One region of the Actinoplanes sp. NPDC051513 genome, then DNA from elsewhere that is predicted to be linked to it. Evidence: riboswitches for the same ligand, from Rfam matches in the RefSeq annotation. Region 1 holds a riboswitch; the other holds the start of a gene.

Region 1 (7,181 bases):
CGTCCGTACCGCCAGATCCCCATCCGCTCATGTCGCGGGCCGCGCCCGTTGCCGGCGGGCGTTTCCCTTCTGACACGCGCCTGGCGCCGGGGAAGAGGCGCCAGGAGCGGGAGCGGCTGGAGATCTCGCAGTACGGCGGCAGTGACGTCCGGAACCGCAATCGGCCCGGCAGGGTGCCACGCCCTACAGTCCGCCGGGCAGCACCCCCTCCTCGATGTCGGCGAACTCGTCTTCGCTCGCCGCGAGGTAGTCGTCCCAGGACTGCTTGTCCCAGATCTCGACGCGGGTGCTCGCCCCGATCACCACGAGGTCGCGGTCCAGGGCCGCGTAGTCCCTCAGGTGTCCCGGGATGGTCACCCTTCCTTGCTTGTCGGGCACCTCGTCGTGAGCGCTGGCGAAGAACACCCGGCTGTACGCCCGGGCGGCCTTGTTGGTCACCGGCGCCTCACGAAGCTGGCCCGCGATGCGCTGGAACTCAGGCATCGGGAACACGTAAAGGCAACGCTCCTGCCCCTTGGTGATCACGACACCTCCCGCCAGCTCATCTCGGAACTTGGCCGGAAGGATCAGCCGCCCCTTGTCATCGAGGCGTGGGGTATGGGTGCCGAGGAACATCGGCCGTCCACCCCCTGCCCCAGCGGTTCGCGGTCCGCCTGTCAACTCGGGCCGGCAGGCCTCCCAGGTCCAGTCCCCCTCGACCCTGCCATTGCGCTCCACTCTACTCCACTTCCCTCCACCCGCAAGCCGAATGAGCACGCAAGCGAGATCGCCTCACGCGCAAAGTCCCAGCTCAGACCCTTGCCCGCAATGTGGAGGGCATCCCCATGATCAACCCCGTCGCCTTCCCGACACCCCCTACTCACCAAGGCATATACCATCGTAAAATGTCCTAAATCTCCCGCTACCACGTCCTGTCAACCCCTCCCGTGGAGGAAAGTGGCGCCCTCAGGTGGAGCCCTTGCCACCCGTCCACCCCACTCCCCTCCACGCCCTCAGGCCCGGCCCACACGCCCGGCTCGCACCCGCCCACACGCCCGGCCCGCACCCGCCTGCGCACCCGACCCGCCGGCCCGCGCACGCGCCCTATCCGCCTGCGCACCGGCCCCGCCCGCCTCCGCACGCGCCTCATCGGCCTGCGCCACCTCGCCGGCTCCGCGGCCCTCGCCCGCCTCGCCCGCCTCGCCCGCCTCGCCCGCCTCGCCCGCCTCGCCCGCCTCGCCGGCCCCGCCCCGCATCGCGATCTTGATGAGTTGCAGCACGCCATGCACGCCATGCGCTGCAAATCATCAAGATCGCGCGGACGGCGCACGGGCTGGCCGAGCTCGTCGGCACGGGGCTTGACCCTCCCCTTGGGGCAGGGCCCACGGTTGAGGTCCGAGTTCATAGGTGCGAGGAGGCCACGACACGGGCGACAGAGTGTGAGAGGGCGCGCTAGCAGCATGAGGAGCGGGGGCCGCGCTTTGCCCCGGGGCACGCTAGCCGCCTGACGAGCGAGCGCTGTGCCTTGCTGAGGCCCGCTAGCCGCCGCCCGACGAGCGAGGACTGTGCCTTGCTGAGGCTCGCTAGCCGCCCGACGAGCGAGGACTGTGCCCTTGCTGAGGGCGCGCTAGCCGGCTGGGGAGCGAGGACTGTGCGCTGCAGCGGGGCCGCTCTGCGCGTACCAGACAAGTACCGGACAAAAGGAAACGCCCACCGCAAGTGAGGCGGTGGGCGCGACCGGAAGCTGGAGTTCAGGCGGCGACGGCGGAAGCAGCCGCGGCGCGGCGGGCGGAGCGCTTCCAGCGCCAGACGATGGTGGTGGTGAGGGCGAAGCCGACGAGGGCGGGGGCCAGGCTCAGCGGGTTGATGCCGTGGGGGTTGGCTACCGCGGCGCCGATGACGGCGTAGCTGACGGCCGACGGGATGGAGGCGAGGAACGTGCCGAAGAGGTAGCGCTTGCGGCAGACGCTCGTAGTGCCGTAGGCGTAGCCGATCAGGCCGAAGGGGGCGAGCGGAAGGAAGCGCACCAGAAGAACAGCGGAGAGGCCGCGGCGGTTGAGCCAGCCGTCGAGGCGGGCCAGGCGGCCGCCGGCGCGGGCGTGCAGGACGCCTCGGCCGGCCCAGCGGCCCGCGTAGTAGGTGGCGGTGGCGGCGATCACGGCTGCCGCGAGGGCGGTGACGGCGCCGGTGGCGGCGCCCAGCAGGGCGCCGCACGCGATGGTGATGGCGGTGCGCGGGACCAGCACGGAGAGGAGGAGGCCGCCCACCACGGCGATCGCGACCGGCGCGACGTGGCCGAGGGCCAGGATCGCGTCGCCGACGTCGCGCAGCGGGAGGATGGCCGCGGCGGCGGCGAGACCGCCGACGACGACGCCCAAGACGCCGAACCGGACCAGGCGGCGCTTCCATCCCATCGTCGCGGGCGCGGGCAGTGCCGGCGCCGGCAGCGAAGGAGCGTGGGTGGCCGGGGCCGGGGAAGGCGCGATCAGGGTGTCAGTCATGCAGTCGTACCGCCCAACTGGTTGTCCGTGTGCTGGTCATGCGCCCGCCGCAGCGAGCCTTTCGGCGCGGAGCCGTTCCGGCCAGGTGTCGTCAACGGGCGAAAGACTATCCGCGCCGATCGCCCAACGCAGTAGCAGATCGGCTATAGCTGGGTTGCGAGCGAGCGCGGGCCCATGGGAGTACGTGCCCAGGACCTTGCCGTGCCATGCGCCCTCGGTGTGCCCGTCGTTGCCGATGCCGGCGGTGACCCGTGCCAGCGGCTGCACCCCGGGGCCGAGGTGGGTACGGCCGCCGTGGTTCTCGAAGCCGGAGAGCGCCGGCAGGCCGAGCCGCGGGTCGATGTCGCCGCGGATCTCGCCGACCGCTCGGGTCTCGCCGCGGTCGGAGTGCAGGTCGAGCAGCCCCAGGCCGGGGCATTTCGCGCCCTTCGCGAAGAACGAGTGGCCGAACAGCTGGTATCCGGCGCAGACCGCGAGGACCGCCGCGCCCTGGTTGACCGCCCGGTGCAGGCCGCCGTCGTTGATCAGGCGCTGCGCGGCCAGGGCCTGCGGCCCGTCCTCGCCACCGCCGATCAGGTAGATGTCGGCGCTGGACGGCATGGCCTGGTCCGAGCGGATCTCGTACGTCTCGACCGGGATGCCCCGCATCGCGGCACGCCGGGCGAGGATGAGCAGGTTGCCCCGGTCGCCGTACGTCGAGAGCAGATCCGGATAGATCCAGACGATCCGCAAGATGCTCTCAGTTGACACGGTCCAACTCCGCTCGAATGTCCTGGAACGCCGTGTAATTGGCGATCACCTCGAGGCGGCCGGGCGGTACTGCCTGGATCGCCTCGTCAAAACTCATAACGTGCCGGAATGGCACACCGTTCACCTCGAGGCGAACCGCCAGGTCATAGGCCCGGTCGCCGGTGATCAGCACCGGCCGGTCACGCAACGGCGCGAAGTTCACGTCGTAGAGCCACGAGGTGTCGAGACCGTCGGGGTCCCGGGCGTTGACCGAGAGCAGGGTGGGTGCCTGCTCGGCCATGTCGAACGCCTCGAGCCAGCTTGCCGGGTTCTTCGCGAGGAGCAAACGGACGTTTCGTCCGTCCCGGTCGACCTGGGCGTAGCGGCCGGCGACCGAGGCGACGGTGGCGAGGTGGGGCAGAGCCTCTATCGGGCGGACCCCGAACTCGGCCGCGACCGCGAGGGCGGTGGCGGCGTTACCCAGGTTGACCTGGCCGGGGAGCTGGAGCTTGACGAGGTGCCAGTCGCCGCGCGGGTCGACGACGCCGTCGTCCTCGACGCGCCAGTGGGGCTGCGGGCGGCGCAGCGGACAGCCGACGCACCACCAGTCGCCGCCGTTGCGCTCGATCGGGTGGCCGCTCTGCGGGCAGACGAACGAGTCGTCGTGCCAGCGCTGGCCGGCACTGAACCAGGTGACCTGCTGGCCGCTGCCCTCGGCCGCCCAGACGACCATCGGGTCGTCGGCGTTGGCGACCACGCGCACCTCCGGGTGGCCGGCGAGGGCATCGCGCCAGAGCTGCGCCATCATCGCCACCTCCTTGGCCCGGTCGAGCTGGTCGCGCGAGAGGTTGAGCAGGGCGACCACTCGCGGGGTCGTCGCGTCGATGACCCGGGCCAGGTAGTGCTCGTCGACCTCGAGGACGGCGAACGGGGTGGTGCCGGCCTTGGCCAGCGCCGACGTGTGCCCGGTCGGCATGTTGGCGCCGAACGAGTTGGTGGCGACCCGGCCGATGTGCGAGATCGCGGCCGCGGCCAGGCGGGTCGTGGTGGTCTTGCCGTTGGTCCCCGAGATGAGCGCGACCGCCCGGCCCGAGGCCAGGTGGGCCAGCAGATCAGGGTCGATCTTGAGGCCGATCCATCCGCCGATGACCGAGCCGTCGCCGCGTCCCGCGGCCCTGGAGAGCGCCGCCGCGGTCTTCGAGACACTCGTCGCCACTTTGGCCCGCAGGGGCATCTTGCCGTCCGTCACGGGAGCGAGGGTACCCGACCCAACGGTTACATCCGGTTGCCGGCGGCCCGGAGTCTACTGAATGCCCTCTGGCCAGCGACGGAGGGGTTACGGGCCCGTTACGGCCACTTTTTGTGTGTTGTGTTTCACCCGTAACCTTCCACGGCAGGTGATCACGCCATGACCGTACGCGATGGCATTTATCTCCTGGAGGTAACAAACTGGACAGTAACCAATGTGCCAAACACGCTGAGTGACGGATCCAAGACCGACGATCAAGCGAAATATCAGGTAGCAAGGTTGGGCCGGTCCGCCATGGACCGGCTCGCGACGACCAGGCTCACGCCGAGCCCTGCCCCGGGCCGGGCGCCGCGACCACGAAGCGCGCACGACCACAAAGGCATACGGGGGCAGGGACGGGGGACCCACAGCTTCTCGAGAGAGACAGCCGGTCCGCCTCGCCGCCACCCGCTCCGGTGGCGGGCAACGGGGCAACCTCGGGGTGAAGTCGGCCACCACGGCGACCGGGCAACCTTCCCGCCCGAACCCGACAGCTAACCTCGCAGGCGTGCCGGAGGGATTCCCTTACCGTGCACGAACATCGTTCGAGCCGGCGTCGGCGCCTGTCCGTCGGCACCGGAACCGCCGCGCTGTCCCTGGGTCTCTGTCTCTGTGCGGGACAGCTCATCGCAACCTCACCGGCCAGCGCCGCCGTAACCCCCGTCGCCGCAACACCCGTCGTGCAGGCGGCCGCGGTGGCCAAGGTCAAGCCGAGGGTCACCACCAGCATCAGCAGCAGGACCATCTCCAAGGGCGCCAAGCTGCGGGTGACCGTCCGGTACATCAACCCCAAGAACGGCAAGCCGCTCACGACCGGCACGGCGCACCTCATGGTGTGGCGTGGCAAGTGGATCGGCTACTCGAAGGCGAATCTGAACAGCAACGGCTCCGCCACCTTGTACGCCGCTCCCTCGGCGTCCGGGTGGTTCCGGGTCGTGTACGGCGGCACGGGCGCCAACTCGGCGGTGTACGGCGCCAAGTTCGCAGTGACCGTCAAGTCCAGCAACGGCGCGAAGATCCTGGCCGAAGCCAAGCGTCACACCGGTGCGCTGTACAAGTTCGCCGCGGCGGGCCCGAAGCGTTTCGACTGCTCCGGGTTCACCAAGTACGTCTACAAGAAGTCAGTGGGCAAGTCGCTGCCGCACAAGGCGAACTCGCAGCAGAAGTACGGCAAGGCCGTCGCCAAGAGCAACAAGAAGGTCGGCGACCTGATCGTCTTCCGCTCGGGCTCGTACGGCTACCACGCGGGAATCTACGCCGGGAACGGGTACATGTACGACTCCCCGCACACCGGCGCGCGGGTCGGCAAGCACAAGATGTACGGCAGCAACTACGTCGTACGCCGAATCGCCTGACACAACCCACGAAAAGGGACGCCCCGCGGTTCGCGGGGCGCCCCTTTTCGTAGGCGAATCAGACGACGACCGAGACCAGGCGGCCCGGCACGACGATGACCTTCTTAGGTGTGCGCCCCGCCAGCACGTCGGCCACCTCGATCAGTGCCGCCTCGCGAACGGAGGCCTCGCCGGTCTCCGGCGCCACCGAGATCCGGCCGCGCACCTTGCCGTTCACCTGCACCGGATAGGTGATCGACTCGGCCTTCAGCTGCGCCGGGTCCGCCACCGGGAACGACGCGTAAGCCAAGGTGTCGGCGTGGCCCAGCTTGCGCCACAGCTCCTCGGCCAGGTGCGGTGCGAACGGCGACACCATCAGCACCAGCGGCTCGACCGCCTCGCGCGAGACGACCGGCAGCGGGGTCAGCGTGTTGGTCAGCTCGATCAGCTTGGCGATCGCGGTGTTGAACCGCAGTTCGTCCAGGTCGTCGCGGACGCCGGCGATCGTGCGGTGCAGGTGCTTGCGCACCGACGGCTCCAGCGGCTCGTCGGTGACGCGTACGGCGCCGGACTCCTCGTCGATCACCAGGCGCCACACCCGCTGCAGGAACCGCTGCGAGCCGATCACGGCACGGGTCTCCCAGGGGCGGGAGACGTCCAGCGGACCCATCGCCATCTCGTACACCCGGAACGTGTCGGCGCCGTACTGCTCGCACATCTCGTCGGGGGTCACGACGTTCTTCAGCGACTTGCCCATCTTGCCGTATTCGCGGAAGACCGCGGCGCCGTCGTAGAAGTACTGGCCGTCGCGCTCGACGACCTCCTCGGCCGGCACGATGACGCCGCGGGCGTCCCGGAACGCGTACGCCTGGATGTAGCCCTGGTTGAACAGCTTCCGGAACGGCTCGAAGGACGAGACGTGGCCCAGGTCGTACAGAACCTTGTGCCAGAAGCGGGCGTACAGCAGGTGCAGCACCGCGTGCTCGACGCCGCCGACGTACAGGTCGACGCCGCCGGAGTCGCCGTCGCGGGCCGGGCCCATCCAGTACGCCTCGTTGTCGGGATCGACCAGCGCCTTCTCGTTGCGCGGGTCCAGGTAGCGCAGCTCGTACCAGCAGGAGCCGGCCCATTGCGGCATCGTGTTGGTCTCGCGGGTGTACCGCTTCGGCCCGTCGCCCAGGTCCAGCTCGACCTCGACCCATTCCTTCTTACGGGACAGCGGCGTCTCGGGCTCGCTGTTCGCGTCGTCCGGGTCGAAGGTGCGCGGCGAGAAGTCGTCGACGTCGGGCAGCACCACGGGCAGCATCGAGTCGGGCAGCGCGATCGGCAGGCCGGTCTCGTCGTACACGA
Region 2 (7,181 bases), on a different contig from region 1:
ATGGCGCTGGCGATCATCGGCGACATCGTCCCGCCCCGCGAGCGAGCCCGTTACCAGGGCTTCTTCCTCGCGGTGTTCGGCACCGCCAGCGTCATCGGCCCGCTGCTGGGCGGCTTCTTCGCCGGCCAGGACTCGATCGCCGGCATCACCGGCTGGCGCTGGATCTTCTACCTGAACGTGCCGGTCGGCATCGCCGCGATGGCCGTGGTGGCCCGCGTGCTGCACCTGCCGCACCACCGCACCGACCACCGCATCGACTGGCCCGGCGCGGTCGCCCTGATCGTCGGCCTGGTGCCGCTGCTGACCGTGGCCGAGCAGGGCCGCGACTGGGGCTGGGACTCGCCTCGCGCGTTCGCCTGCTACATCGTCGGCGCGCTCGGCATCGCCGCGTTCATCTTCGCCGAGCGGGCGTACGGCGACGAGGCGCTGCTGCCGCTGCGCCTGTTCCGCAACCGGACGGTCGCGGTCGGCTCGATCTCCAGCACGATCATCGGTATGGCCATGTTCGGCGGCCTGCTGACCGTTCCGCTGTACCTGCAGATCGTCAAGGGCTCCTCGGCCACCGAGGCCGGCCTCCAGATGATCCCGTTCGTGATCGGCATCATGGCCGGCTCGATCGCCGCCGGCCAGCTCATCGCCCGCACCGGCCGCTACCGGATCTTCCCGATCATCGGCAGCATCCTCATGGTCTCGGCCCTGGCGCTGTTCGCGATGATCGGCGCCGACACGCCGCTGTGGAAGACCATGCTGATCATGGTGCTGATGGGCCTCGGCCTCGGCGGCAACATGCAGCCGATGATCACCGCCGTGCAGAACGCGGTCTCACCGCGGGAGATCGGCGTGGCCACCAGCTCGGTAACCTTCTTCCGCTCGATGGGCGGCACGCTCGGCACGGCGATCTTCCTGTCGGTGCTGTTCAACGTCGTCGGCGGCAAGATCGCGTCGGCATACCAGAAGGCGCAGGGCACCGCGGCCTTCCAGCAGTCGGTGGCCGCCGACCCGAGCCAGATGCAGACGCTCCAGCAGGCGCAGGGCAGCAACGCGCTGAACGACACGTCGTTCCTCGAGAAGCTCTCGGCCGTCGTCTCGCACCCGTTCAAGGTCGGCTTCTCGGACGGCATCCAGGTCGTCTTCATCCTGGCCGCCGCGGTCATGGTGATCGGCCTGATCGTGGTCTTCTTCCTGCCCGAGGTCCCGCTCTCCCAGCGCTCGGCCCAGCAGCAGCGCGAGGCCGACATCCTGGCCGCCGAGAACAGCGACGGCGTCCCCGGCGAGGTCGGCGCGGGTCCCCTGCCCGACAAGGTCCCGCACTAACAAGATCAAACCGTCTTCCGGTACGCCGGGAGCACCGTCACCAAAGGGGCCGGGCCGCACACGCGGCCCGGCTCGGTAGCGTTTCCACCATGTCTGTTGTGAAGATCAACGCCATCGAGGTGCCCGAGGGCGCCGGCCCCGAGTTGGAGAAGCGCTTCGCCGCCCGGCAGGGCGCGGTCGAGAACGCGCCCGGCTTCCTCGCCTTCGAGCTGCTGCGCCCGGTCAAGGGCGAGAACCGCTACTTCGTCTATACGCGCTGGGAGTCCGAGGAGGCGTTCCAGGCCTGGTCGTCCGGCTCGGCCCGCGAGGCGCACTCGGGCGAGCGCGCCCGGCCGGTCGCCACCGGCGCCTCCCTGCTGGAGTTCGAAGTCGTCCAACACCTGTCGAAAGACTGAGACCTACGCGTTCCGGGCCGCCGCGGCGATCAGGCGGTCGGCCACCGCCCGGCGGTCGAGACCGAGGCGCTGGGCGGTCTCGCCGAGCAGGTCGTAGGCCTCGCGGACGCCGCAGCCGCGCTGCGCGATGATCACGCCGACCGCGCGGTCGACGGCGGCGTCCGTGCTGGTCTCGTCGCGTCGGCGCAGCTCGCCCAGCAGCACCTCGGCCTGGTTGACCAGGGCCATCGCGGTCAGCAGCAGGTCGGGCCCGAGCGCGCCGGCCCCGTCCAGATAGAGGCTGACCGCGCCCACCTCGGCCCGGGGCACGTCCAGCGGCACGGCGACCACCGCGCGGACCCCCTCGGCGCGGGCCGGCTCGGCCAGCTCGGGCCAGCGCTCGTCGGTGGTCAGGTCGGCGACGGTGACCAGGGCCCGCGTGCGGGCCGCGTGGAGTCCGGGGCCGGTGCTCAACGCGTACTGGAGCTCGTCGACGCCCTCGCCGGACGGCCCGGCGGCGGTGCAGGTGAGCGGGCCGCCCTCGCCGATCAGCGTGACCGAGCAACGCACCGTGCCCGGCACCGCGCCCACCACCCAGGCCGCGAGGCGCTCGAGCGCCGAGGCGAAGCTCTCGGCGCCGAGCAGGCGCACCGACAGCTCGTGCAGCAGCCCGGCCAGTTCGACCGCGTGCGGGCCGCTGAGGGCGGCGGAGCGCGTGCTGCGGGTGCGCGCGGGACGGCTCAGCAAACGAGCGGGGCCACGCGCCGGCGCAGAAATCCGGCGATTCTGGGCAGACACGCGGGGAATATTGCCATGACCATCGACGAACACGGAAGTTCGGTGCCTCTACCGGGTGGTCTCGGCGGAGGTGGCCGCCTCGTCGGAGCGGCGGTTCTCCACCGCTTCCGGGGTATCTTCGCGCTGGTCGGAGTCGTCCAGGATGGCCTCGGCCTGCGCCCGCGGGTCGGCGCTGCCGGCCGCACGCTCCTCGGGAAGCAGCTCGGCGGCCCGTTGCTCGATCCGGTCAGTCATGAATGATCAAGTACCCCGCGGAGCGAGCCCCTGAAACACGTCGCCGCCCCCGGGCGAACCCGGGGGCGGCGTACGAGATGTCGGTGTGCATGTCGCCTCGCGGCGAAAGGCACGATACGGCTCCAGCCGAACGGTATTCCGTAAAGGCAAAGGGTGAGGCCCGGGGACACTGGACACACCGACATCCGTTCACAACTGTCGGTCGCACCCCATGATTCCGTTAGCGGGTGTGACCCGCGCCACAGGAACGCTCAGTCGGCTTCGGCCGCCTTCTTGGCGCGGTCATAGGCCATCTGGAGGAAGTCCGAGACGGCCGTGGCGGTGAGCGCGGTGGCCGCCAGCCGGGTCAGCCGCGGAGCCAGGACCAGGCCGCCGGTGAGCCCGGTGGCGACCCAGAGGGCGAGGCAGAAGGGACACGTGATCAGCTCGCCGATCCCGTGCCGGACCGAGCTGCCCTGATCGCGTACCTCCTCGTTGAGCTCGGCGGCGCCGGCCGGCTCGGCGTACCGGGCGAACGGCGCCCGCAGCGGGCTGGCCACAGCGTCCTTGGCGAGCAGGCGGCTCAGCTTGTGCGTGGCGATTGAGATCAGCGCCACGTCCGCGATCCCGGGTCGCTGCGGCGCCGACCGGCCGGTGAGCTTCGCGGCACCGGCCAACGACGCGGCGAGGGCGCCGAAGGCGCCCATCGCGACCAGGTATCCGTCGAGCGGCCGGTGTTCGTGTGGGGCATAGGCGTCAGCGACGTGCGCCATCCGGTCGCGCAGGGTGTCGGTCATGGGGGTCCTCCTGCAAGCGGGCGGGCGAGCGGGCGGTCAGAAGTCCTGCGTCAGTCGGGCGGGGTCCACCTCGCGGCCCGGGAAGCGGGTCAGGTACTCGGTCTCCAGCTCGGCAGTGCGCCGGAAGTGGTTGTCGAGGGCCGCGCCGGGGCCGTGCCGGAGCGTGGACATCCGCGCGCGATAGAGGCTGGACAACTCCCGGAACAGGTCCTCGTCGTCAAGCGTGGCCGGGTCCACGCCGGTCCCGGTCTCGGCGTCCGCCATCGTGCACCTCCGTCGTGGTCATCACCTGGCAGAACGGTTGCCCGCGCCGACGGCGGGCAAACGTGCCGCCGGTACCCTCGTGTGCATGAAGGGGCTGTGGACGCCGGCGTGGATCGTGCGGCATGTCCTGGCGCTGGTCGCGATCGCGGGCTGCCTCGGGCTGGGGTGGTGGCAGTTCAGCCGGGCCAGTGGCGGCAACACGCTCAGTTGGGGCTACACCTTCGAATGGCCGGTGTTCGCGGCCTTCTTCGCCTTCCTCTGGTACCGCGAGGTCCAGCTGGCCCGCGAGCCTCCCGCCGAGGCGCCGGAGGAAAGGGACGAAGAGCCCGAGAAGCTCCCAGGCTCGCCTGTTACGGTCGGCCGGCCCGTGCGGGTCGCGGTCAGCAGGGCGCCCGCCGAAGACGACCCCGAGCTGGCCGCCTACAACGACTACCTCGCCTGGCTCGCAGCCCATCCCGGCGCCGGACCGGCCGACTACCCCGGTTACACCTCGACGAAATAGGACGTGGAACGTGCAGGGAGCGCTCACCCGCTATCGGATCATCGCGTGGATCGTCGGCGTCTGCCTGCTCACGCTCGTCCTGGTCGGCATGCCGCTGAAGTACCTCGCCGACAACGACACCGTGGTGGCGATCGTCGGCCCCGCGCACGGCTTCCTCTTCATGGTCTATCTGGTGCTGACCTTCGACCTGGCGCGCCGGGCGGGGTGGCCCTTCCTCCGCATGATCCTGGTGATGGCGGCCGGAACCATCCCCTTCCTCTCGTTCTGGGCCGAGCGTAAGGTCAGCCACGCGTGGGTTCCCGTGGAACCGGTGAAAAGTCCCATTTGATCGCGAGAATGACGCGCCGTCTTCGTCGAATGACAATGCGTTATCGGGATCAATCACGCATATCTGGCCTTTTCCTTAAATCCCGCGTAGAGACCTTGATTTTGTTTCGCGCATCGATAAGTTAATGCGGTTGGTTCGGTCCGCAGCCACATCCCTCGGTGGCGCCGGCCAACGCCGCCCAATCGGCGCGGTGTCCTCGCACGCCCTCCCCCGGAGCGAGCGCGGGCCCGAGTTGAGCCGGGGAACCGCGTTTCTGGGCTGAATCTGCGGAGCAGCAGGGCCTTCTTCCCGCCCACTGAACCGCCCGGATTTGGCGTCAGCTAACCCGGTAGGCGGCCGCAGCGGAAGAAAGGTCAGCAACCGGTGCCAACCCCCCGCACCAGGCTTCGGGCACTCATGGTCGCGGCGATGGCGATCGCGATCACCGGATCCGTGGCGACCGCGGCACACGCGGCGCCGTCCGAGACCGAGCTCAAGAAGCAGATCGAGACCGCCTCGAACCAGCTCGAGGACATCACCGAGTCGTACAACAAGCTCAAGATCGACCTGACCAAGACGGCGAACGACCAGAAGACCCTCCAGGCCTCGCTCGCGCCCGCCAAGGCGAAGCTCGTGGTGGCCGAGGCACAGGTCGAGACCATCGCCTCCCAGGCCTACATGCAGGGCCGGGTGGGGCCGATGAGCGCGCTGCTGGGCAACGAGCAGGGCGGCCTGGTCGAGAAGATGAGCCTCCTCGAGATGATCAACCGCGCCAATCAGCGGGACATCAACGACTTCACCGAGACCACGCAGAACTTCGCCGACCGGCAGGCGGCCCTGAAGACCACTCAGGCCAAGCAGGCGGCGCAGCTCAAGGCGATGGACGCCCGGAAGAAGACGATCGAGGCGAACATCAAGAAGCTGCGCGCCATGCGTGTGCAGGCGTACGGCAGCGCGACCGAGACCGGCGTCGCGGGAGCGGCCGGCCCGGCGCCCGCCATCTCCGGCAAGGCGGGCATCGCCGTCGACTTCGCGTACACGCAGGCGAACAAGCCGGCCTACTACGGGTACGGCGACGCGGGCCCCAACACGTTCGACTGCTCGGGCCTGACCATGGCCGCCTGGTCCAAGGCCGGCAAGTCGCTGCCGCACAACGCGGCCGCGCAGTACAGCGCCACCGCCCGGATCAGCAAGTCGCAACTGCAGCCGGGCGACCTGGTGTTCTACCGCAGCCTCGGGCACGTCGGCCTGTACGTCGGCGGCGGCATGATCATCGACGCGTCACGCGAGGGCGAGCCGGTCAAGAAGAGGACGATCAACATCATGACCCCGTACGGCTACGGACGGGTCAAGTAACAACCGCGGAACCAAGAAGGCCGGTACCCAATGGGGTACCGGCCTTTCGCGTAGGGAAATCCGGGGGAAGTGCGAAGATCAGGCGGCCTGCAGGCCCTCGGCCCGGGCCAGCTCGCGCAGCCGGCCGAGCGCCTGGATCTCGAGCTGGCGGATGCGCTCGCGGCTGAGCGAGAAGCGCGAGGCCACCTCGGTCAGCGAGTGCTCCCGGCCGTCCTCGAGGCCGTACCGCGCCCGCATGATGCCGGCCGACCGGTCGTCGAGGTGGTTGAGCAGACCCTCGATGCGCTGGCGCTCCAGGGCAGTCAGCACGATCTCTTCCGGCGAGGGTGCGTCGCTGTCGGCCACCAGGTCGCCGAGGTTGGTGTCGCCGTCGTCGCCGACGGGCGTGTCGAGGGAGACGGTGTCCTGAGCCCAGCGGGTGAGCTCGTTGACCCGCTCGACCGTCACGCCGAGCGCCTTCGCGATCTGGTCGGGCTCGGGGTCGGCGCCGAGCTCGCGGACGAGCTGGCGGGTGACGTTGCGCATCCGGTTGACGTCTTCGACCAGGTGCACGGGGAGGCGCACGGTGCGCTCCTGCTGGGCGATGGCCCGGCTGATCGCCTGGCGCACCCACCACGTCGCGTACGTCGAGAACTTGTAGCCGCGCTCGTAATCGAACTTCTCGACCGCGCGGACCAGGCCGGTGTTGCCCTCCTGGATCAGGTCGAGCATCGGCATGCCGGAGCGCACGTAGCGCCGGGCGATCGACACGACCAGTCGCAGGTTGGCCCGGATGAACAGGTCCTTCGCCCGCTGACCTTCGTGGACGATCCGCTCGAGCTCCTCGCGGCTCACGCCACGCGGCGTCTCGCCCTCGTCGAGCAGGAACTCCGCGTAGAGGCCCGCTTCGATCTGCTTGGAAAGATCGACTTCCTCGGCTGCGCTCAGCAGTGGCGTCCGGGAGATTTCGTGCAGGTAGACGCCGACAAGGTCACGCTCCTCGGCGACCTGGTCGGTCCGCATCACGGTGTTCTTCTCCACGTTGCCCACGGTCCCCTCATTGCGTTCACTACTTACCCCGTTACGGGCAAACCCTGTGTTCATCAGTTCCTCCCCGTAACGTCCGCAGTTCGTACCTTGCGGTTACTGGCATCTACACAACAAATGACTGCTCGCACTGATTCCGGCTGGTGGATCGAAAGTGTCACGAACGCCTGGGTGATTGCTGAGAGCCGCATGCGATGTTCCTGAAGGGGGCTCGTGGCACAGCATTCGCG

Evidence for each region. Region 1 has a riboswitch for cyclic di-AMP ahead of ACIA5D_RS44520 (C40 family peptidase). Riboswitches for the same ligand answer to the same signal wherever they lie in the genome.
Region 2: it holds a riboswitch for cyclic di-AMP, as region 1 does, so the genes downstream of both, ACIA5D_RS13925 (NlpC/P60 family protein) here and ACIA5D_RS44520 (C40 family peptidase) in region 1, are expected to answer to the same signal.

What each region holds. Positions count from the first base shown of each region.
Region 1 is NZ_JBITDW010000029.1:10,381-17,561, reverse strand. It holds gene mraZ (division/cell wall cluster transcriptional repressor MraZ) at 184-615, opposite strand; gene ACIA5D_RS44540 (hypothetical protein) at 993-1,259, opposite strand; gene ACIA5D_RS44535 (TVP38/TMEM64 family protein) at 1,731-2,480, opposite strand; gene ACIA5D_RS44530 (type 1 glutamine amidotransferase) at 2,517-3,230, opposite strand; gene ACIA5D_RS44525 (MurT ligase domain-containing protein) at 3,220-4,443, opposite strand; cyclic di-AMP (ydaO/yuaA leader) riboswitch at 4,890-5,021, shown strand; gene ACIA5D_RS44520 (C40 family peptidase) at 5,028-5,852, shown strand; gene leuS (leucine--tRNA ligase) at 5,911-7,181, opposite strand, start outside.
Region 2 is NZ_JBITDW010000003.1:818,717-825,897, reverse strand. It holds gene ACIA5D_RS13965 (MDR family MFS transporter) at 1-1,314, shown strand, start outside; gene ACIA5D_RS13960 (antibiotic biosynthesis monooxygenase family protein) at 1,404-1,709, shown strand; gene ACIA5D_RS13955 (ANTAR domain-containing protein) at 1,713-2,435, opposite strand; gene ACIA5D_RS13950 (hypothetical protein) at 2,535-2,720, opposite strand; gene ACIA5D_RS13945 (DUF1360 domain-containing protein) at 2,972-3,496, opposite strand; gene ACIA5D_RS13940 (DUF6158 family protein) at 3,533-3,760, opposite strand; gene ACIA5D_RS13935 (hypothetical protein) at 3,846-4,262, shown strand; gene ACIA5D_RS13930 (DUF3817 domain-containing protein) at 4,273-4,590, shown strand; cyclic di-AMP (ydaO/yuaA leader) riboswitch at 4,805-4,943, shown strand; gene ACIA5D_RS13925 (NlpC/P60 family protein) at 4,999-5,925, shown strand; gene ACIA5D_RS13920 (RNA polymerase sigma factor RpoD/SigA) at 6,004-7,008, opposite strand.